DNA from 3 places in the Nocardioides sp. NPDC101246 genome. Region 3 is predicted to be linked to each of the others. Evidence: predicted binding sites of a transcription regulator. Region 3 holds the regulator's gene; each other region holds the start of a gene.
The links. Region 3 encodes LexA, which represses DNA repair genes until DNA is damaged. Its sites were predicted from a motif close to TCGAACANNTGTTCGA; they were not measured.
Positions count from the first base shown of each region.

Region 1: the regulator LexA is predicted to act here: its motif matches at 1,314-1,329, upstream of recA (recombinase RecA).
Region 2: the regulator LexA is predicted to act here: its motif matches at 4,696-4,711, upstream of ACIRON_RS04080 (SAV_6107 family HEPN domain-containing protein).

Region 1 covers NZ_JBIWNX010000012.1:13,508-20,356, forward strand. The annotation lists gene ACIRON_RS21140 (DUF6153 family protein) at 1-437, opposite strand, end outside; gene ACIRON_RS21145 (DUF4396 domain-containing protein) at 573-1,274, shown strand; gene recA (recombinase RecA) at 1,523-2,581, shown strand; gene ACIRON_RS21155 (regulatory protein RecX) at 2,649-3,362, shown strand; gene ACIRON_RS21160 (phosphoribosyltransferase) at 3,359-3,859, shown strand; gene ACIRON_RS21165 (GNAT family N-acetyltransferase) at 3,883-4,578, shown strand; gene ACIRON_RS21170 (PPK2 family polyphosphate kinase) at 4,661-5,503, shown strand; gene ACIRON_RS21175 (HipA family kinase) at 5,500-6,282, shown strand; gene ACIRON_RS21180 (DUF3037 domain-containing protein) at 6,282-6,692, shown strand; gene ACIRON_RS21185 (sirohydrochlorin chelatase) at 6,805-6,849, opposite strand, start outside.
Region 2 covers NZ_JBIWNX010000002.1:199,570-206,418, reverse strand. The annotation lists gene ACIRON_RS04105 (polyprenyl synthetase family protein) at 1-1,000, opposite strand, end outside; gene metF (methylenetetrahydrofolate reductase [NAD(P)H]) at 1,035-1,925, shown strand; gene ACIRON_RS04095 (phytoene desaturase family protein) at 1,922-3,334, opposite strand; gene ACIRON_RS04090 (DUF4126 domain-containing protein) at 3,241-3,879, opposite strand; gene ACIRON_RS04085 (hypothetical protein) at 4,021-4,614, shown strand; gene ACIRON_RS04080 (SAV_6107 family HEPN domain-containing protein) at 4,783-5,244, shown strand; gene ACIRON_RS04075 (methyltransferase domain-containing protein) at 5,294-6,019, shown strand; gene dinB (DNA polymerase IV) at 6,137-6,849, shown strand, end outside.
Region 3 covers NZ_JBIWNX010000018.1:86,701-93,549, reverse strand. The annotation lists gene ACIRON_RS26670 (vitamin B12-dependent ribonucleotide reductase) at 1-428, opposite strand, end outside; gene nrdR (transcriptional regulator NrdR) at 604-1,104, opposite strand; gene ACIRON_RS26660 (hypothetical protein) at 1,503-2,375, shown strand; gene ACIRON_RS26655 (LysM peptidoglycan-binding domain-containing protein) at 2,492-2,869, opposite strand; gene lexA (transcriptional repressor LexA) at 3,052-3,819, shown strand; gene ACIRON_RS26645 (MXAN_6640 family putative metalloprotease) at 4,124-5,620, shown strand; gene ACIRON_RS26640 (ATP-dependent DNA helicase) at 5,648-6,849, opposite strand, start outside.

The sequences.
Region 1 (6,849 bases), on a different contig from region 3:
CACCTGATGACGGAGTAGGCCCACTCCGGTGGTGGGCCTGTCGCTGGAGGTGTGGTGAAGGGCGTCGACCCGATGGTCCGTGACCAGGACCGCGCCCGTGAGAACCACCAGGCAGGAGTACGCCGCCACAGCCCGCCAAGGAGCAGCGCGCCTGCGGCGAGCAGGAACGCCGCGCACAGCACCATCGCCGTATGTTCGTCCCCGCCCTGGTGACCGGTGTGGTCGGCGGCACCGGTGGCCGCGTGGTCGAGAGCGTGGGTGTGCTCGACGTGTGCGGCGGGCAGGCTCAAGGTGCCGTGCTCGCCGTCGGTGCCGGTGCCGTGCAGGCTCAGCGCGTGCATGGCCAGCAGGCCGGCGACCGTGACCAAGACCGCCGCCAGCAGACCGGCGCGCGCGACAACCCGGGTCGTCCGCCGCCGTCCTCGCGCTGTCCACACACCGCACACCTTAGGGAGTCGTCAGCGGTTGGACAAAGCGGGCTCCCGAGGCAGATATCACTTGCGATTACATACCCCCATGGGGTATGAATTGAGGCGTAGGAACACCGAACGATCGAGCAAGGGAGCGACATGATGTCGCATGACGAGCACCTGCACGCCGGGCACGACCACGCCGGACATCAGCACGCGATGCACGGGGGCCACGGCGACCACTCCGCGCACGGCGGCGGATCCGGGGTGAACGCGATGGCGGCCAGCGCCACGCTGCACTGCCTCACCGGGTGTGCGATCGGCGAGATCGCCGGTCTGATGATCGGCACCGCGATCGGGCTCGGCACCGGGTGGACGATCGCCCTGGCTGTCGCGCTCGCGTTCGTCTTCGGCTACGCCCTCTCGACGCTGCCGCTGCTCAAGTCGGGCATGGCCGTCGGTGCGGCGCTCAGTGTCGTGCTGGCCGCCGACACCCTCTCGATCGCCACGATGGAGCTGGTCGACAACCTGGTCATGGCGCTTATCCCCGGCGCGATGGAGGCCGGGCTCGTCAACGTCGTGTTCTGGGTGGGGATGATGATCGCACTCGCGGTGGCCTTCGTGGCGGCCTTCCCGGTCAACCGATACCTGCTCCAGCGGGGCAAGGGACACGCGCTGACGCACGAGTTCCACGGCGCGGCGCCGGTCCAGGAAGGCGTACGCCGCTTCATTCCGTCCTTCTCCACCGGCGCGCTCGCCGCGGTGATCATCGCGTTCATGCTCGGTGGTCTGTCGGTCGCCATCGCCGACGAGATCGGTGACGGCCCTGCTCCGGCCGAGCAGGTCGAGATGCAGGGCCACTGAGGATCCGACGACCTCGACACGCCCGAACAGGTGTTCACATCGAACGCTTGTTCGGGCTAGTGTGTGGTAGTAGGTGGAGCGTGGTTCGTGCAATCGCCCAGGCAAAAACCGGGTCGTGAAACACCGTGCCAGAGGGTCCCGTTCAAAACTGTCGGTGGTCCCGTCTAGCGTCTGCCTTGATGACGACGAAGACACGTGGACAAGCGGCAGGCAAGGGGAAGAAGTCTTCCCCTCAGGAAGGAAAGAACATGGCGGCAGGTGATCGCGAGAAGGCATTGGACGCCGCTCTCGCCAACATCGAGAGGCAGTTCGGCAAGGGCTCGGTCATGCGGCTGGGCGATGAGACCCGGGCTCCGCTGGAAGTGATCCCGACCGGCTCGATCGCGCTCGACGTGGCGCTGGGTCTGGGCGGTCTGCCCCGCGGGCGGGTCGTGGAGATCTACGGTCCGGAGTCTTCGGGTAAGACGACGGTGGCCCTCCACTCGGTCGCCAGCGCGCAGCGCGCCGGCGGCATCGTGGCCTTCATCGACGCCGAGCACGCGCTCGACCCGGAATACGCGAAGAACCTCGGCGTCGACACCGACGCCCTGCTGGTCTCCCAGCCGGACTCGGGTGAGCAGGCCCTGGAGATCGCCGACATGCTGATCCGCTCGGGTGCGCTCGACCTGATCGTCATCGACTCCGTCGCGGCGCTGGTGCCGCGGGCCGAGATCGAGGGCGAGATGGGCGACAGCCACGTCGGCCTCCAGGCTCGACTGATGAGCCAGGCGCTGCGGAAGATGACCGGTGCGCTCAACAACTCCGGCACCACCGCGATCTTCATCAACCAGCTGCGCGAGAAGATCGGCGTGATGTTCGGCTCGCCCGAGACCACGACCGGTGGTCGTGCGCTGAAGTTCTACTCCTCGGTGCGGCTCGACGTGCGCCGGATCGAGACGCTCAAGGACGGCACCGACATGGTCGGCAACCGCACCCGCGTCAAGGTCGTGAAGAACAAGGTGGCCCCGCCGTTCAAGCAGGCCGAGTTCGACATCATGTACGGGAAGGGCATCTCCCGCGAGGGCGGCCTGATCGACGTCGGTGTCGAGGCGGGCCTGGTCCGCAAGGCCGGTGCTTGGTACACCTACGAGGGCGATCAGCTCGGCCAGGGCAAGGAGAACTCCCGCAACTTCCTCAAGGACAACCCCGACCTGGCCAACGAGCTGGAGAAGCGGATCCTGGAGAAGCTCGGCGTCGTGCCGACGGTCGACGCCCCGGCTGACGGCGAGGCGCCCGCGGCCGAGCCCGCCGGCGTCGAGGACTTCTAGGTCCACAGGCACCGGCTGACCCGTGGCTTCGTCAAGGCCTGACCGTTCGTCCACCCAGGATCCCTGGGTGGACGAACGGCCCGCGCCCGACTGGCTGGGCGACGTCTCGCTCGGCGTAGAAGCCTGGGCCGGCAAGACCCCGTTGGTCGAACCGTCGCCCCCGTCGGTCGAGCCGTCGTCGCGACGAAGGAGCGACGGCGAGTCGAGACCAACACGGTCGCGTACGCGCAAGCCCCGCCCTGCGGATCCCGCAGACCCCAAGAACGACCCGGAGCCCGACCACGAGGCCATCGCCCGCAAGATCCTCCTCGACGCCCTGACCGGCCAGGCGCGCAGCCGCAAGGAGCTCGCCGACAAGCTCGAGAAGAAGGAGGTTCCGGCGGCCCTGGCGACACGGCTGCTGGACCGCTTCGAAGAGGTCGGCCTGATCGACGACGAGGCCTTCGCCAAGGCCTGGATCGCCAGCCGACAGCCCGGAAAGGGTCTGGCCCGACGGGCACTGGCCCAAGAGCTGCGCCGCAAGGGCATCGACGACGACGTGGCCCGCGACGCGCTCGACGAGATCGACCCCGACGACGAGCGCGAGGCCGGCCGGCGGATGGTCCGGCGCAAGCTGCGCTCCCTGGAGCGCTTCGACGACCAGACCAAGACCCGGCGTCTGGTCGGGATGCTCGCCCGCAAGGGATACGGCGCCGGTGTGGCCTACAGCATCGTTCGCGAGGAGCTGGCTCTGGCCGATGACGATGGCACCGGCGGTCTCGTGTCAGAATCCGATCTGTGAGTGAGCAGCAAGAGCGCGAGATCCTGACCTACGACCTCTTCGGCACCGCAGTGCGCGACATCGCCCAGAAGGTCGTCGACAGCGGCTACGAGCCCGACATCGTGCTCTCCATCGCCCGTGGCGGTCTGGCCCTGGGGATGGGCCTGGGCTACGCCCTCGACGTGAAGAACCTGTCCGCGGTCAACGTGGAGTTCTACACCGGCATCAACGAGCGCCTCGACGTCCCGATCATGCTCCCGCCGACCCCTGCGGCTGTCGACCTGACCGGGATGAAGGTGCTCATCGCAGACGATGTCGCCGACACCGGCAAGACCTTGGAGATCGTCCACGACTTCTGCGAGGGCCATGTGGCGGAGGCCCGCACGGCGGTGATCTTCGAGAAGCCGTGGACGGTGATCAACGCCGACTACGTCTACAAGAAGACCGACCGCTGGATCGACTTCCCGTGGTCCTCCCAGCCGCCGCTCGTCGACCGCCGCGGCGGCCAGGCCCACTGACCCGGCGGCGTTAACCTGGGTGCATGTTCACGCCGGTCGCGGTCCATACGGGGACACTCCGTCTCGGTGGCGTGACTCGTCCGGGGGAGAGCTGGGCATCGGCGGCGACGAGGATCGCCGGGCGGCCTGCGTACGCCGTGGACCTCTCCGGTGAGGTGAAGGAGTTCTCCTCCGACCCGATGCCGGTGGTGGTGCTGCGGCCGATGACCCGCGGCGACCTGCCTCATCTGATCCGGTGGCTCAACGCCGAGCACGTGCACCGGTGGTACGCCGTTGACGGGGAGCCGACGCCCGAGTGGGTGGCCGATAACTACGGCCCGGACATCGACGGCAAGACCGCGGTGACGTTCTGGGTGATCGAGGTCAACGGGCGCTCCATCGGCTTCTGCCAGGACTACCGGATCAGCGACGAGCCCGACTACGCGCTGCTCACCCCCGATCCCGACGCGATCGGCTTCGACTACGCGATCGGCGAGCCGGCCTTCGTCGGTCGCGGGATCGGGCCGCGGATGGCCTGGGTCTGGCTCACCTCGCTGGCGCGCCGCTATCCCGATGCGACGGCCTGCTTCGCCGCCCCCGACCACCGCAACGCCGCCTCCCTGCGGATGCTCGCCAAGGTCGGCTTCGAGCAGGGCACCTGGTTCGACGAACCCCAGCCCGACGGCTCGACGACCACGATGGTCGGCTGCTCGCTGGATCTTCGGCGCGTACTCGGCTGACCCGCCGAGTCGGCCCGTCCTGACATCGATCTGTGCCGAGTCGGCTCGTCATAACGAGCCGACTCGGCACTATCGTCTATGCATGAGCCTTCTTGATGAGCTGCGGCTGCCGGCCGGTGCGGTGGACCTGCGGAAGTACGACACCAACTCCGCGCCCGGCGTCGGCGCCGACAAGGAGACCGGCAAGCAGGTGCTCGCCGAGCTCGGCCCGACGCTGATCGAGCTGCAGACCAAGCTGTTCGCCTCGAAGGAGGGCGAGGACCCCAGGCGGGTGCTGCTCATCCTGCAGGGGATGGACACCTCCGGGAAGGGTGGCGTGCTCAAGCACACCGTCGGGCTGGTCGACCCGGTCGGCGTGAAGATCACCAGCTTCAAGGCACCGACCGACGAGGAGCGGGCCCAGGACTTCCTGTGGCGGATCGAGAGGGCGGTGCCGGAGCCCGGCTACCTCGGTGTCTTCGACCGCTCCCAGTACGAGGATGTGCTGATCGGCCGCGTCCGCGAGCTCGCCTCCGCCGAGGAGATCGAGCGACGCTACGACGCCATCAACGACTTCGAGAAGCGCCTCGCCGACGACGGCACCGTCATCCTCAAGTGCATGCTCCACATCTCGCCCAAGGAGCAGAAGAAGCGTCTCCGGGCCCGGCTCGAGGACCCGACGAAGCACTGGAAGTACAGCCCCGGCGACATCGACGAGCGTCAGCTGTGGGACCGCTACCAGGAGGCGTACGAGATTGCGCTGGAGCGCACCAACACCGAGTACGCTCCGTGGTACCTCGTGCCGAGCGACAAGAAGTGGTACCGCAACCTGGCCATCGGCGAGCTGCTCCTGGAGACCCTGGACCGGCTCGACCTCGACTGGCCCGCGCCCCGCTTCGACATCGCCGAGGAGAAGAGACGACTGGAAGAGGACACCATCTCGTGAGTCTGGAGACGGTGCGGGTGACGCGGTATGTCACCCCGCTTCGGGAAGGCGGCAGCCTGCCCGGGATCGTGGAGGCCGATGACCTCGGCACCTATGTCTGCAAGTTCCGCGGCGCCGGGCAGGGGCTGCGGGTGCTGGTCGCGGAGGTGATCGTCACCGGTCTGTGCCGGGCGCTCGACATCCCGACGCCCGAGCAGGTGGTGCTCGACCTCGATCCGGAGATCGCCCGCTACGAGGCGGACGAGGAGGTCCAGGACCTCCTCAACGTGAGCGCCGGGCTCAACCTCGGCATCGACTTCCTGGCCGGTGCCTTCGGCTACGACGCCGCCTACCAGCCCGAGCCGTCGCTCGCAGGGCGGATCCTGTGGATGGACGCGCTGATCGCCAACGTCGACCGCTCCTGGCGCAACCCCAACATGCTGCTGTGGAACGGCGCGCTCTACGTCATCGACCACGGCGCCTCGCTCTACTTCCACCACGTCTGGCCCGGCGGAGGCGGCGACCCGGCGCGCTATGCGGCGCAGCCCTTCGACACCTCCGAGCACATCCTGCGGTCCTACGCGGCCGAGGCGATCGCTCAGAACGACGACCTCGCCTCGCGGCTCGACGACGCGGTGCTGGAGAAGGTGCTCGCCGACGTACCCGACGAGTGGCTCGAGCCCGTCCCCGGCTACGACACCCCGGAGTCGCTGCGCGAGCGCTACGTCGCGTTCCTACGGGCGCGCCTGGACGGCGAGCGCCCGTGGCTGCCCGCGGCCGAGCCTGCCCAGGGGGCGTGATGGACGCCTACCAGTACGTCGTGCTCCGCTGCGTACCGCGCCCTGAGCGTGAGGAGTTCCTCAATGTCGGCGTGGTCCTGCACTGCCCCGAGCAGAAGTTCCTCGCCGCCCGGTGGGCGCTCGACGAGCAGCGCCTCGCCGTCTTCGCCCCGGGACTCGAGCTCTCTCTCGTGCGGGCCGCCCTGGAGTCGGTGGACCTGATCTGCGCCGGCGCCGCCCACGCCGGCTTCGGCGCGGGCGTCCGCGCCACGGCGTACGGGATGCGGGCGCTCTCCGACAACGAGTCCGCCCGCTTCGGACTCCTCAAGGCCCCGAAGTCCACGGTCCTCCAGCCCGGCCCCGTCCACGGCGGGGTCACCACCGACGCCGCCGCCGAGCTCGACCGCGTCTTCGCCCACCAGATCACCTGAAGTCCCGCCGAGTCGGCCCGTCCTGACCAAAACCAGCGCCGAGTCGGCGCGTCATGACGCGCCGACTCGGCGGGGATCTGTGTCAGGATGCGCCGACTCGGCGCTGGGCGGATCAGACCGGGACGAGCTCCACGGCACCGACGGCGTAACGGGCCAG
Region 2 (6,849 bases), on a different contig from region 3:
CGTCGAGGGCGGTGAGACCCTGGCCGGCGAGCTCGGTGATGGTCTTCTCGACCTGCTGCTCGGCGCCGGAGAAGGTGATGAGCGCGCGGAGCGCCGCGACCTGGTCCGCGTTGAGCGGTTGGCCGAGGGCCTGGTCCAACAGATCGGCGTCCTCGGGGGTCGACCCGGCCAGGGCGAGGGCCACCAGGACGGTGCGCTTGCCCTCGACCAGGTCGTCGCCCGCGGGTTTGCCGGTCACCGACGGGTCGCCGAAGACGCCGAGCAGGTCGTCGCGGAGCTGGAACGCCTCGCCGACGGGGAGGCCGTAGCCCGAGAGCGCCTCGATCTGCTCCGGGGAGGCTCCGGCCAGGGCGGCGCCGACGTGGAGCGGGCGCTCGACGGAGTACTTGGCCGCCTTGTAGCGCACCACCTTCATCGCGGCCTCGACGTCCGCGGCGCCGCGCGCCTGGACGGTGATGTCGAGGAACTGCCCGGCGATGACCTCGCTGCGGGTGTGGTCGAAGACCGACAGCGCGGCGGCGGTCTCGGGTGCCCCGAACCCAGCGGTACGCAGCAGCTCATCGGCCCACGTCAGCAGCAGGTCCCCGAGGAGCACCGCAGCGGCATCGCCGTAGGCACGGGACCGGCCCGGCCAGCCCGCGGCGGCGTGGTCGGCCTCGAACGCGCGATGGGCGGCCGGCGCTCCGCGGCGGGTGTCGGAGTCGTCGATCACGTCGTCGTGGACGAGCGCCGAGGCCTGGAGCAGCTCGAGCGCGGCGGCCGCCCGCACGAGCGACTCCTTTTCTCCCGGCGAGGGTGCGGGGCGGACCGCGTGGAAACCCCAGTAGCAGAACGCCGCGCGCAGCCGCTTGCCGCCGGACATCGACTCCCGAGCCCGGCGCAGCAGCGGCTCGACCTCGTCGCCGAGCGGAACCAGCCGCTCGGACTGGGTCTCGAGAAAGGTGTCCAGCGCCCCCTGGACGCGACGGCGGAATTCATCGGCGTCCCACGTTTCATTCACTCTCCGAGCCTAGGGCACTCACTACGATGGCCCGATGGTGACTGGACGTGGACGCTCCCTCGCGGAGCTGATCAACGAAGGCGAGCGCTCCTTCTCCTTCGAGTTCTTCCCGCCGAAGGACGAGGCCGGCGAGGAGCAGCTGTGGAACGCGGTGCGGGCACTCGAGCCCTACCGCCCCACCTTCGTGAGCGTCACCTACGGTGCCGGCGGCTCGACCCGTGACAAGACGGTCGCCATCACCGGCCGGATCGCCGCGGAGACCGAGCTGCTGCCGGTCGCCCACCTGACCTGCGTCGGTCACACCCGCGACGAGGTCGCCGGGATCCTGGACTCCTACGCGGCGAAGGGAGTCGCGCACGTGATGGCGCTGCGCGGCGACCCCGCCGAGGGGCCGCGCGCCGAGTGGACCCCGACCGTGGGCGGCCTCGACTACGCGATCGACGTGGTGAAGCTGGCCCGCGAGCGCGGCGACTTCCGCATCGGCGTCGCCGCCTTCCCGGAGGGCCACCCGAGCGCGGAGTCGCTCGAGGCCGACGCCGACGTGCTGGTCGCCAAGGCGAGGGCCGGTGCCGAGTTCGCGGTCACCCAGATGTTCTTCCGGGCGGCCGACTACTTCGGACTCGTCGACCGCGTCCGCGCCCGTGGCGTCGACATCCCGATCCTGCCGGGGATCATGCCGATCCTGAACCTCGCCGCCATCCGGCGCCAGAGCGAGCTGATCGGCGCCGAGGTCCCCGAGGAGATCGTCGAGCGCCTCGGTGCTGCCGGCCCCGAGGCGGCCGACATCCGTGCCGAAGGCATCGCCGTGGCCGCCGAGCTGTGCCAAGAGCTCCTCGACGGCGGCGCTCCCGGGTTGCACTTCTACACGCTCAACCGCTCCAAGGCGACGCTGGAGATCTTCGCCAAGCTCAACGTGACGGTCTAACGAGCGGGCCCGATCGACTGCGCGACCAGCGCTGAGGAAAGACCGGCGTACGGCAGCCCGGAGCCGGGGGTGGCGTGGGCGCCGGCGGCGTAGACGTTGGGGATGGGGGTGCGCGGCCCGAGGCGCTGGAACACCGTCCCGCGGCCCGCCCACTTCACGCCCAGCGGTGACCCGCGCCAGCGGCGTACGAGCTCGGCGGCGCCCAGGTCGACGCGGTGCACGACGTGCTCGCGCAGGTCGATCTTGTGGCGCGCCAGCGCCAGCAGGACATCCTCCATCAGCTTGCCGTAGGAGTGGATCGTCCAGGCGTGCTGTCCTTCGGGGGCGAGCCCGCGGGTGCGTACGACCAGGGTGGGCTCGCCGTGGAGCACCAGTTCGTCGGGAAGATCGACCAGATGCTCGGGCAGCGAGGAGAGCCCGAGGTGGAACGTCATCGGCGGGATCGCCGGCAGCGTGCGGTCCACCAGCGGCCGCAGGGCCGGCAGCGAGCGCGGGTCGAAGGCGACCACGACCGCTCCGTCGGGGCCGAGATCGATCTCGCCGGAGGTGGTGCCGACCGCGACCGCCCGCCCGTCGCGTACGACGATGTCCTCCACCCGGGTCGCGGTCTGCACCGAGACCCGGCGGGTGGTCATCCGGGCGGCGAGCACCTCCGCGACCACCCCCATCCCGCCCTCGACCCGCCAGGCACCGAAGCGCTGCTCGAGATAGGCGGTGAGCCCCGCCCAGGCAGGTACGTCACGCAGCTCCTGCCCCGCCGCGACGAACGGGTGCGCCGCGACCAGCCGGAGCCGCTCGTCCTTGAAGGTCTTGCGCAGCCGCTTGTGGAGGGTCTCGCGCGACCGGAACCGCTCCGCGACGGCCGAGGGCAGCGCCGAGGGCTCCCACGGGACCTCGAAGTAGTGCTGGCGCAGCACCTCCCAGTCCTCGCTGAACCTGGCGACGTAGTCGGTCCACCGCTGGCCCATCCCCGGGCCCAACTCGTCGAAGGCCGCCAGCTGGGCGCCACGGGTGCCACCGGGCACCGCGACCGAGGTCTTGTCGGCGAACCGGTGCTCGCGCACGACGTCCATCGGCACCAGCTCGAGCTCACGCTCCGCGGGACGCCCGGACTTGCGGAACAGGTCGCGCATCACCGCGGGCAGCAGCGTCGAGGTCGCCGAGGCGTCCCAGGTGAACCCCTCCTCACGCACCGGCACCAGGGCGCCGCCGAGCTCACCGGAGGCCTCGAGCAGGGTCACCGAGTGGCCGAGCTTGGCCAGCCTGGCGGCGCTGGCCATCCCGGCGTACCCGCCCCCGAGGACGACGACGCTCGTCACTGGACGGGGTAGGGCTTGGTGGTGCCGTCGGAGGGTCCCGGCGGCGGCGGCGGAGCGCCCCGTCTTCCGCGCCGGGTCAGCTTGCGCCAGCCCCCACGAACGGCGCGGAGGAGGAGATACATCAGCACCAGACCGGCCGCCAGCAGGACCGCGGCGATGCCGGCGGCAGCCAACGGATGCTCGGTCGCGAACCAGACCACGCCGAGGACGAGGCCGTCCTCGGCCAGGCTGACCACCGAGTTGGAGACCGGCTCGGGGGAGGAGTTGACCGCCAGCCGCTCGCTCGCCTTGACCAGGTGGGACATCAGCGCCGAGGTGCCGCCCACGACACCGCCGACGGCGGCGCTGAGCGAGTCGGCCTCACCGGCGAGCAGAACGCCGATCACCGCGCCGATCGTGGGCCGGATCACCGTGGAGATCGAGTCCCAGGTGGAGTCGACGTAGGGCACCTTGTCGGCGACGAACTCGATCACGAACATCGCCCCCGCTGCCGCCAGCACCGGCCAGGTGCCGAGCACATCGGGGATCTCCTCGGCCCCGGTCGTGCGCTGCACGATGCCGAGCACCAGCACGACCAGATAGGCGTTGATGCCACTGGCCCACCCGCTGGAGAAGGTCAGCGCTAGAGATTCCATGGGGACATCTTGGCGTACGACACCGACAGTTTGGGCCCGGCCCGAGACCGAGCGCACGCGATCGGTATTTACCTCCCTTGTGCCCCGTGCGGCAGAATGGGCTGATCAACGCAGAGTTCCCCCACGTCGCAAGGAGACCGGATGACCATGACGACACCCGACGAGAACGAAGGTGTGGTCGTGAACGAGGACCTGGAGACCACCGTCGAGGTGGCAGCCCTCGCTGCTGAGCCCGTGCCGCGGGAGATGACGTGGGCGGTTCGGCTGATCGTCGGTCTGATCGCGTTCAGCGCCGTCGTGGTCGTGGTGATGGTGCTGCGTTCCGATGACCTGGTGCGCGCGTGGGCGGAGGGCAACGCCTCGGCCAAGCGCATCTTGGAGACCGAGGGGCTCGAGGCCCTCATCAACCCACCCAACGACAACCGGGTCAGCGCGCCGGCGTTCATCGCCCCCGCGATCACCCTGTTCGGCGTGATGGCCATCATGCTCGGCGTGCTCACGGTCTTCCTCCGCAACGGCTTCGAGTGGGCCCGCATCGTGATCACGTTCCTGGTCTTCATCTCCGCGGTCGCCAGCGTCGGTGGCATCCTGACCGGCCCGCCGGTGATCATCAGCGTTCTGACCGCGATCGCGATCGTCATCGCCGCGGGGCTGCTGGTGGTCATGTGGCTGCCGGCCAACAGCCGCTACATCCACCCGCCGCACCTCATCCGCGGCGCCGTCGCCGACGACTGAGCGACCCCGGCAGGGCTCGACACGCCCCGTCACCGAAACGTCTTGTGACTGTCGGTGGCGGGGTGTAGTTTGATCACGTGTTCGAACAGATGTTCGAACAACCAGGCTCTGGCGGGCGTCGTCCTCGACCCCCGACGCCCGTCGGAGCCGTCCACTGCGGGGTCGACCGTGAGCGAGAAGGACGACCCGATGCATCTGCTGCCGGCCACGACGCACAGCTACCTCTTCCGAGCCACCGAGACCCTCGCGGAGGCGATCGTGGCCGACGACGTGCCGAGCAGGTACGCCATCGCTCATGTCGCCGCCCTCCAGGCCGCCGCGGCGCTGATCGCCGCCCGCACCGACCCCGTCGAGGCCGCGAGCCGCGCCGGGCGCCGTCGTCCGTGGAACGCCTGGGTCCGGCTCAAGAAGGTCGCGCCGGAGCTCTCCGAATGGGCCGACTACTTCGCCGCCGGCGCCGCCAAGCGTGCCGCCGCGGAGGCCGGCTCCATTCGGGCGGTCACCGCGGAGGAGGCCGATGAGCAGGTGCGGGACGCCGACCGGTTCCTCGCCGTCGTCGAGCAGTCGCTCGGGCTGATGGCCCACACCACTCAGGCCACCCGGCTGCGGCACGACCGCCTCGTGGGCTGATTCAGGTGTGGCGTACGCAGGGTGGGAAGCAGGGCCTACGCTTGGCCTCATGTCAGCTGGCTCCGCTTCCACCAGTCGCCGGGCAGGCGCCCGGACCGTCGCCGTCTGGGACGCGCTCGACCCGGTCCTGGCCTCCGGCCCGCGCGACGTCCTCGACATCGGCGGCGGCACCGGCACCTCAGCCGTACGCATCGCCGCGCTCGGCCACCGGGTCACCGTCGTCGACCCCAGCCCCGACGCGCTGGCCGCGCTCGACCGCCGGGCCCGCGAGGCCGGTGTCTCCGTCGACGCGCGCCAGGGTGACCTGTCCGCACTCTCCGACGTCGCCGACCCCAGCGGCGCCGACGTGGTGCTCTGTCACGGCGTCCTCGAGGTCGTTCCCGACCCCGCTGCGGCACTGGCGGGGATCCGCGAGGTCCTCCGTCCCGGCGGCACGCTCAGCCTGCTGGTCGCCCAGCGCACCGCCGCGGTCCTCTCCCGTGCCCTGGCAGGCCACTTCGCGCAGGCCGCAGAGCTCCTCGACGACACCGCTCCGCAGGGACGCTCCGGCCGCCGCTTCGCCCTCGACGAGGTCACCGGGCTGCTGGGCGTGGCCGGTTTCGAGGTCACCGACGTTCGTGGCGTACGTGTCTTCGTGGATCACGTTCCTGGGTCGCTGCTCGATGTCGACCCGGCGGCTACCTCGGCGCTGGTCGAGCTTGAGCAGCGGGCTTCTACTCGGGCCGACTATCTGCCGTTGGCTTCGCAGCTGCATTTGCTCGCTTCGCTTCGCTGACGGCTCGCTTCGCTTCGCCGGGCGGCGCCGACGCGGCGCAAAGGTCCCACCTCCGCTAGCGCTCCGGCGGGACATTTGCGCCGAGTCAGCGCTGGTCCGCGTCCTTGGAGGATCGGGGTGACTTCCTCCGCTGGCGCTCCGGAAGTCACCCCGATCCTCCATGTCGACATGGACGCCTTCTTCGTTTCTGTGGCTATCCGGCACCAGCCCGAGCTGTGGGACCAGCCGGTCGTCGTCGGGGGTCATGCACGAGGCGTGGTGACCTGTGCCAACTATCCGGCGCGGGCCTACGGCGTGCGGGCCGCGATGCCGGGCTCGATGGCGAGACGGCTGTGTCCTCAGCTCGTCTCGGTCCGTCTCGACTTCGGTGAGGTCGCCGAGGTCTCCCACCAGGTCCGCGAGATCTTCCGGCGCGCCACCCCGCTGGTGGAGGTGGTCAGTGTCGACGAGGCGTTCCTCGACGTGCGGGGAGCGACCAGGCTCTTCGGGAGCCCCGAGGCGATCGCCCAGCGGATCCGCCGCCAGATCGCCGAGGAGCTGAGCATCACCTGCTCGGTCGGCGTCGCGCCCACCCCGAGCGTGGCCAAGGTCGGCAGCCGCAAGGCGAAGCCCGACGGCATCGTGGTCGTCCGGCCGCAGGACGTCCCCGGCTTCCTCCACCCGCTCGACGTCGGTGAGCTCTATGGTGTCGGCCCGAGCACGAGGACCCGGCTGCGGCGGCTCGGCTTCGAGACGGTGGGCGACATCGCCCGCACCCCGGTGCCGACCCTCCACCAGATCCTCGGCCCGCGCCTCGGTGGCCACCTGCACCGGCTCGCCACCGGCACCGA
Region 3 (6,849 bases):
TTGAACCAGACCGGCGAGTTGAAGGCGAAGTGCTGGTTGACCAGCAGCCAGGTGAGCTCGCGACCGAAGAGGTCCGCGTCGGCCTCGGAGGCGAAGTAGTCGTTCTCCTTGCCGGAGGCGACGTAGGTGTTCACGACCCGGTCGATCAGCTGCTTCAGGCTCTGCTCACGCTTGTCGGTGCCGATGGCACCGCGGAAGTACTTCGTCGTCACGATCGTCGAGGCGTTGATCGACCAGAAGTCGGGGAACTCGACTCCGGTCTGCTCGAAGACGGTCTCGCCGGTCTTCCAGTTCTTCTGGACGACGTCGCGACGCTCCCAGGTGATCTCGTCGTAGGGGTGGACGCCCTCGGTGCTGAAGATCCGCTCGATCTTCAGCCCGGCGCCTGCCTTCGCCGATGCCTGTGCCTCTGCTGCCGTGTCTGTCATTTCGTTCCCCCTGTTGTCATCGATCGCTGTGCCGTACTGCTGGTCGGTGCTGATGGTGGAGTCTCCTGTTGCGCCCTCACGGGCTTCGTACGTCTTGCTGAGCTGTTTCGTTGGTTGGCCCGAGCAGGTCGCTTCCCCACGGCCTGCCCGGGCCGGTCTGTGTGTCCCGTGGGACCTAGTCGGAGCCCACCGGGGCCTCGACCGGATGTTCTGCCTCGTAGTCCTTGACTTCCCGTTCCGTACGCAGCATCTGGATCTCGCGCTCGAAGTCCTCCGCCGAGCCGAAGGCCCGGTAGACGCTCGCGAAGCGCAGGTAGGCCACCTCGTCGAGCTCGCGCAGGGGCGCGAGGATCGCCAGCCCCACCTCGTTGCTGGGAACCTCGGCCAGCCCCTGGCTGCGCAGCGCCTGCTCGACCTCCTGGCCGAGGCAGGCGAGCTGGTCCTCGGTGACCGGCCGGCCCTTGCACGCCTTGCGTACGCCGTGCACCGCCTTGTCGCGGCTGAACGGCTCCGCTGCGCCGGAGCGCTTGGCCACCATCAGCTGCATCTGCTCGACGGTCGTGAACCGCTTCCCACACTCCTGGCAGACCCGGCGGCGCCGGATCTGGCCACCGTCCTCGGCCACGCGGGAGTCGAGCACCTTGGTGTCGCTGTGTCGGCAGAACGGACAGTGCACGGTCGAGCCCCTCTCGTGAGACCTGTGGATCCAGGCCGTCTCAGCGGCGGCCCGAGCCTGTGGAACCTGTGGATATGAGCGTGAGTCCCTGTGGAACAACACCCCCATCGCTGTGGGCCATCCGCCTGTTCATGTGAACTAGATGTGGATAACTACAGCGGTGTAACTACTAGATGTAGTGGTAACCGTACGCCCGCCCCCACGACGATGCAAGCGAGCGACGCGTTTACCCGCGCGTCCGGCGTGTCGCGGGCCAAACACCGAAAGATTCCGGTTCAGCGGCGCCGGACTGGGCTGGATGAGTAAGAATGGCCCCCGTGACAAACATCTCCGGAGGAAATCGCGTCGGGTCGCGGAGAGGCACGCGCCCCAGAAGCGGTCCCCGGCCATCTTTCATCTTGCCTGCGATCGCGACACTGGCCTTCCTCGTCATCTGGGGAGTGCTCGTGTGGGTCGCCGTCGGTTTCGGGGCCGACGCACGGGGAGGCGATTCCGGCGCCTGGGCGAAGCTCGCCGTCGCGGCGGTCGTTGCAGTCGCCTGCCTCTTCTTGACCTTCACCTTCGCCGGGAAGGCCTGGCGGGCCTTCTCCGGCTCCCCGACCCCGCCACCCACCGACGACTACACCGGCAGCCACTCCAACGCCTACGTCGAGGAGCAGGACTACTCGGACACGACCTACTCCGACCAGCAGGTCTACTCGGAGCAGGCCTACCCGGAGCAGGACTACTACGGCACCGGTTCCTACGGCTACGACGACACCGGCTCCTACGGCCGGCACAGCACCGACACCGGGAGCCAGCCGCCCTACGGCGACACCGGATCCCAGTCGTCCTACGGCTATCCCGGCAGCGATCAGGGCTACGGCAACACCGGCAGTCGGGCCGCCTACAACACATCGTCCTACCTGCCGCCGACCACCCCGCCGCCTTCCCCGCAGCCCTACTACTCGAGCCCGCCGACGCCGACGTCGACGCCACAGAGCACTTCGGGGTACGGCTCGCAGGGATACGGCACGGACAGCTACCCCACCCAGCAGGCCGGGTCCGGGCAGTATCAGTCCGGCGCCTACCAGACCCCGACCGGCTACGAACAGACCGGTTCGAGGGCTCGGCTGACCCAGGACCCCGCCGCGACCCAGGCGATGCCCGCTCAGCGCCAGCCCCAGAGCACGCCGGTCGAGCCGGACGACGAGTGGCCGCCGCGGCACGGCACGCGCAACAAGCAGTGGCCGCCGGCCGAGCCGGACACCCCCTACCGCGGGCGCCACTGACGAAGACACAGCGAGAGTGCTGCAGACGCTTCCCATCGTCTGCAGCACTCTCACTCTTTTCCCCGGGTAGCCGGCTGCCAGGGGTCGAAGGTGCAGCCGGACATCTATGGCGGCCCTTACGGCGCGGTCGGGATGATCAGGGTCTGGCCGGACACGAGCATCGAGGACTCGAGGCTGTTGAGCTCCTTGATCGTCTGCTCCATCTCCCGAATCGAAGCGTCGCTGCCGGCGACGGCCTTCGAGGAGATGTCCCAGAGCGTGTCGCCATCGCTGACGACCATCGTGTGGGCGGAGGGAGCGGGGCTTTTTTCGGCACCACCCTCCACGGCGAACGCCACCCGCGCTCCGATGAACGCGATCCCGAAGAGCACGACGAGCGCGAATGCGAACACGACGACTCGTCCGCGACGGGTGAGCCGAACGGTCGAGCGACGCACCTCCCGCACCGGACGGGGCGGCTCGGCTACGGGCAGCACATAGACTGTTGCACTCATCTCACGGCCTCCTGATCACAAGTCTCTCGATCACGTGTTCGATCGAGCACATGTTCGAAGGTAGATCACGTGTTCGAACAACGCAAGTAGCGACGCCCAGAATTTTCGAACGCCGACACGCGCCGCCCACGAGGTCGAACAAATGTTTGATGTCGTGGTGCCAGAGGGACTAATGTGGTGACATGACCACGCAGAAGACAGGCACCGGATCAGGCGGTTCGAAGAAGAGCCGCGTCCGCGAGTTGCCCGACGGGCCGCCGGACGCGACCGGGCTCACGCCGCGTCAGCAGCGCATCCTCGCTCACCTGCGCGACAGCATCGAGCAGCGCGGCTACCCGCCCAGCATGCGCGAGATCGGCGCCGCGGTCGGGCTGACCAGCACGAGCAGCGTCGCCCACCAGCTCCGTGCGCTGGAGCAGCGTGGTCTGATCCGCAAGGATCCGAAGCGACCGCGCGCCCTCGAGGTCTTCCTCCCCGAGGTGATGGCCCACCGCAAGGCCATGTCCGGCGAGGAGCCCGACTCGACGATCAGCGCCGAGGCCGACATCAACCCCAACCCCGACGCAGCCATGGTCCCCCTGGTCGGGCGGATCGCGGCCGGTGGCCCGATCCTGGCCGAGGAGACCTCGAGCCAGCAGAGCGTCGAGGACGTCTTCCCGCTGCCCAAGCAGCTGGTCGGCAACGGCGACCTCTTCCTGCTCTCGGTCTCGGGTGACTCGATGGTCGACGCGGCCATCTGCGACGGCGACTTCGTGGTCGTGCGCCAGCAGCCGACCGCCGAGAACGGCGAGATCGTGGCCGCGCTGATCGACGGCGAGGCCACGGTCAAGACGCTGTCCCGCAAGGACGGCAAGGTCTGGCTGCTGCCGCACAACGCTGCGTACGAGCCGATCGACGGCACCCACGCCACGATCCTCGGCAAGGTGACTGCGGTCCTGCGCAGCCTCTGAGCCCGCCCCGGGGAACGGCCCGGGAACACTGCGTGATTTCAGCCGCCGGCCCTGTCAGGGCCGGCGGCTGCGTCTCGTCCACCTGCTCGAGCCGAGCATGCTCGACCCACGCTCCACCCGCCACGGCAACCGGAAGCAACCGGCTCCATCGCGTCACGCAGCAGGTCTAGGCCGTGTCCGCCGGACACAGCGGCGCTCTGCGCTTAGACTGCCCAGGTCTGCCTTCCCGAACGTCTGGTATCTCATGCGAAACATTGTCCGCCGGATCAACCGGAAACAACGCTCCCTCGTCTTGATCGCAGGCATGGTCGCCGCGACATTCGTCGCCACCATGCCCGCAACCGGTTCGACCCCGGCGACCTCGGTGAGGACCGGCGGTGACACCAGCGCCGAGCAGCCGGTGACGGAGAAGGTGGCCCGGGAGGCGCTCGCCGCGGCCAAGAAGGTCAAGCGCAACCAGTCGGTGCGCGGCGCCCGCCAGGTCGTGCCCGGGCGGCACATCGCCGGCCGGCCCGACGCGACCATCGCGCTGACCGACCTGTGGAACGCCAAGGACGCCCTGGACGGCTCCAACAAGGCGGCCGCGCGTGAGCTGCTCGCCCGCCCCCGCACCGCGACCCAGACCTGCAGCGACGTGGTCTGCGTCCACTACACGCCGGGCAAGGGCGGCGACCGCGCCTCGACGGCGTACGCGACCCAGGTCCGTGACGTGGTCACGAAGGTCCACAACCTCTACGTGCAGGCGGGCTACCGCAAGCCCGCGGCCGACAAGTCGGTCACCCCGGGCAAGGTCGACATCTACCTGGAGAACCTCTACGACGAGGGCTACTACGGCTACTGCGCGCCCGAGACGAAGGTCTCCAAGACCGCCGCGACGGCCTACTGCGTCCTGGACAACGACTACGCCACCAGCGAGTACGGGTCGTACAACACACCCACCGAGAACCTCCGGGTGACCGCCGCGCACGAATACTTCCACGCGGTCCAGTTCGCCTACGACGCCGGCGAGGACCGCTGGATGATGGAGTCCACCGCGACCTGGGTCGAGGACGAGGTCTACGACAGCATCAACGACAACCGGCAGTACCTCGGCTACGGCCAGCTCGAGGACCAGCGCAAGCCGCTGGACAACTCCTACGCCTCCAACCTCGGGATCTACGGCAACTGGATCTTCTTCCGCTACCTGTCCGAGCGCTTCGCCAAGGAGCGCGGGACGCTGCCGGAGGTGGTCCTCTCGATCTGGAACCGAGCGCCCTCCACCTACTCCACCACCGCCATCCGGCAGGCGCTCGCCGCCCGCGGCACCACGCTGAAGCAGGAGTACGTCCGCTTCGCCGCCGCCAACCTGGCCCCCTCGAAGACCTACAGCGAGGGCGGGGCCTACTACCCGCCGGTCTATGACGGCCGCACCGCGCTGCCCGCCAAGCGACAGACGGTCGACGGCAAGTTCACCCTCAAGCACCTGACGTACGCCTCCCAGCGCCTCGTCCCGAAGAAGGTGGGCAAGGGCTGGAAGCTGCGCGTGAAGGTCGACGTGGCCCGGCCCAGCGCCAACGCCGCCGTGATCAGCGTGTTCCGCACCGACGGCACCCGCGGCGTCTACTACCTCAAGCCCAACAGCAAGGGCATCGCCACCAAGACCATCGAGGGCTTCTCCTCGAAGCGGATCCGCAAGGTCGAGGTCACCTTCGCCAACGCGAGCAGCAACTTCAAGTGTGGCCAGGGCACCGCGTTCTCCTGCCACGGCGTCGCGACCCCCGACAAGGCCACCCACCGCTGGTGGGCGAAGACCTACCGCTGACCCGACTCCCCGCCGAGTCGGCGGGGGTCAGGCCGAGGCCATCTCCGAGAGACGCTTGAGCGCCTTTCGTACGACCTCGGGGTCGGTCGTCGCCCACATCGGCGGCAGGCTGGCCTTGAGGAATCCGCCGTAGCGGGCGGTGGCCAGACGGGCGTCGAGCACGGCCACGACGCCACGGTCGGTGGTGGTGCGGATCAGCCGGCCGGCACCCTGCGCGAGCAGCAGCGCCGCATGCGTGGCGGCGACCTGCATGAACCCGTTGCCGCCGGCCTTGTCGGCCGCCTGCTGCCGGGCCGACATCAGTGGGTCGTCGGGCCGCGGGAACGGGATCCGGTCGATGATCACGAGCTGGCAGGTGTCGCCGGGGACATCGAGGCCCTGCCACAGCGACAGCGTGCCGAAGAGAACCGTGTGCGGGTCGGCGACGAACTGCGCGGCGAGCTCGGGCAGCTGGGCGTCGCCCTGGGCCAGCGTGGTCAGGTGAGGCAGCTTCTGGCGCACGACCTCGGCGGCGGCCTCGGCGGCACGCCGGGACGAGAAGAGCCCGAGCGTACGCCCGTCGGCGGCGTCGACCAGGTCGACGATCTCGTCGAGGGTCTTGGCACCCATCCCGTCACGCCCGGGAGGGGGCAGGTGTCGGGCGACGTAGAGGATCCCCTGCTTGCCGTAGTCGAACGGGCTGCCGACATCGAGCCCGATCCACGGCAGCACGTCATCGGTACGCTGCGCCCCGGCGCCCACCTCGGTGCGCTCCTCCGCCTTGAGCCCGAGGGATCCGGCCACGGGGCCGAAGTCGCCGCCGAGCTTGAGGGTCGCCGAGGCGAAGACGACGGTCTTCTCGGTGAGCAGCTTCTCGCGCATCTGCGCCCAGACCTGGAGCGGCGCCACGCAGAGTCGGGGCGGGATCCTGTCGCCGCCCTCGTTGAGCCAGATCACGTCGTGTTCGGAGGCGGCGGCCATCCGCTCGGCGGTGTTGAAGACCTCCTGCAGGCCGCCCTTGGCCTGCTGGAAGCCGGGGTCGGCGCTGTCGGAGTCCTTCGGCTTCGGGAGCGCCGAGATCGCGGACCGGGCGGCGTCGCGCACCAGCACGAGCGCGTCGGAGATGACCTCCGGCAGGGTCACGAACCGCCCGGGTGAGCTCTCGCTGATCGCGGCCCGCAACGCGTCGGAGGCGTCGGCCAGGTCGTCGGCCTCGGAGCCCTCGATGTGCTTCTGGGCCCGCCGGGCGG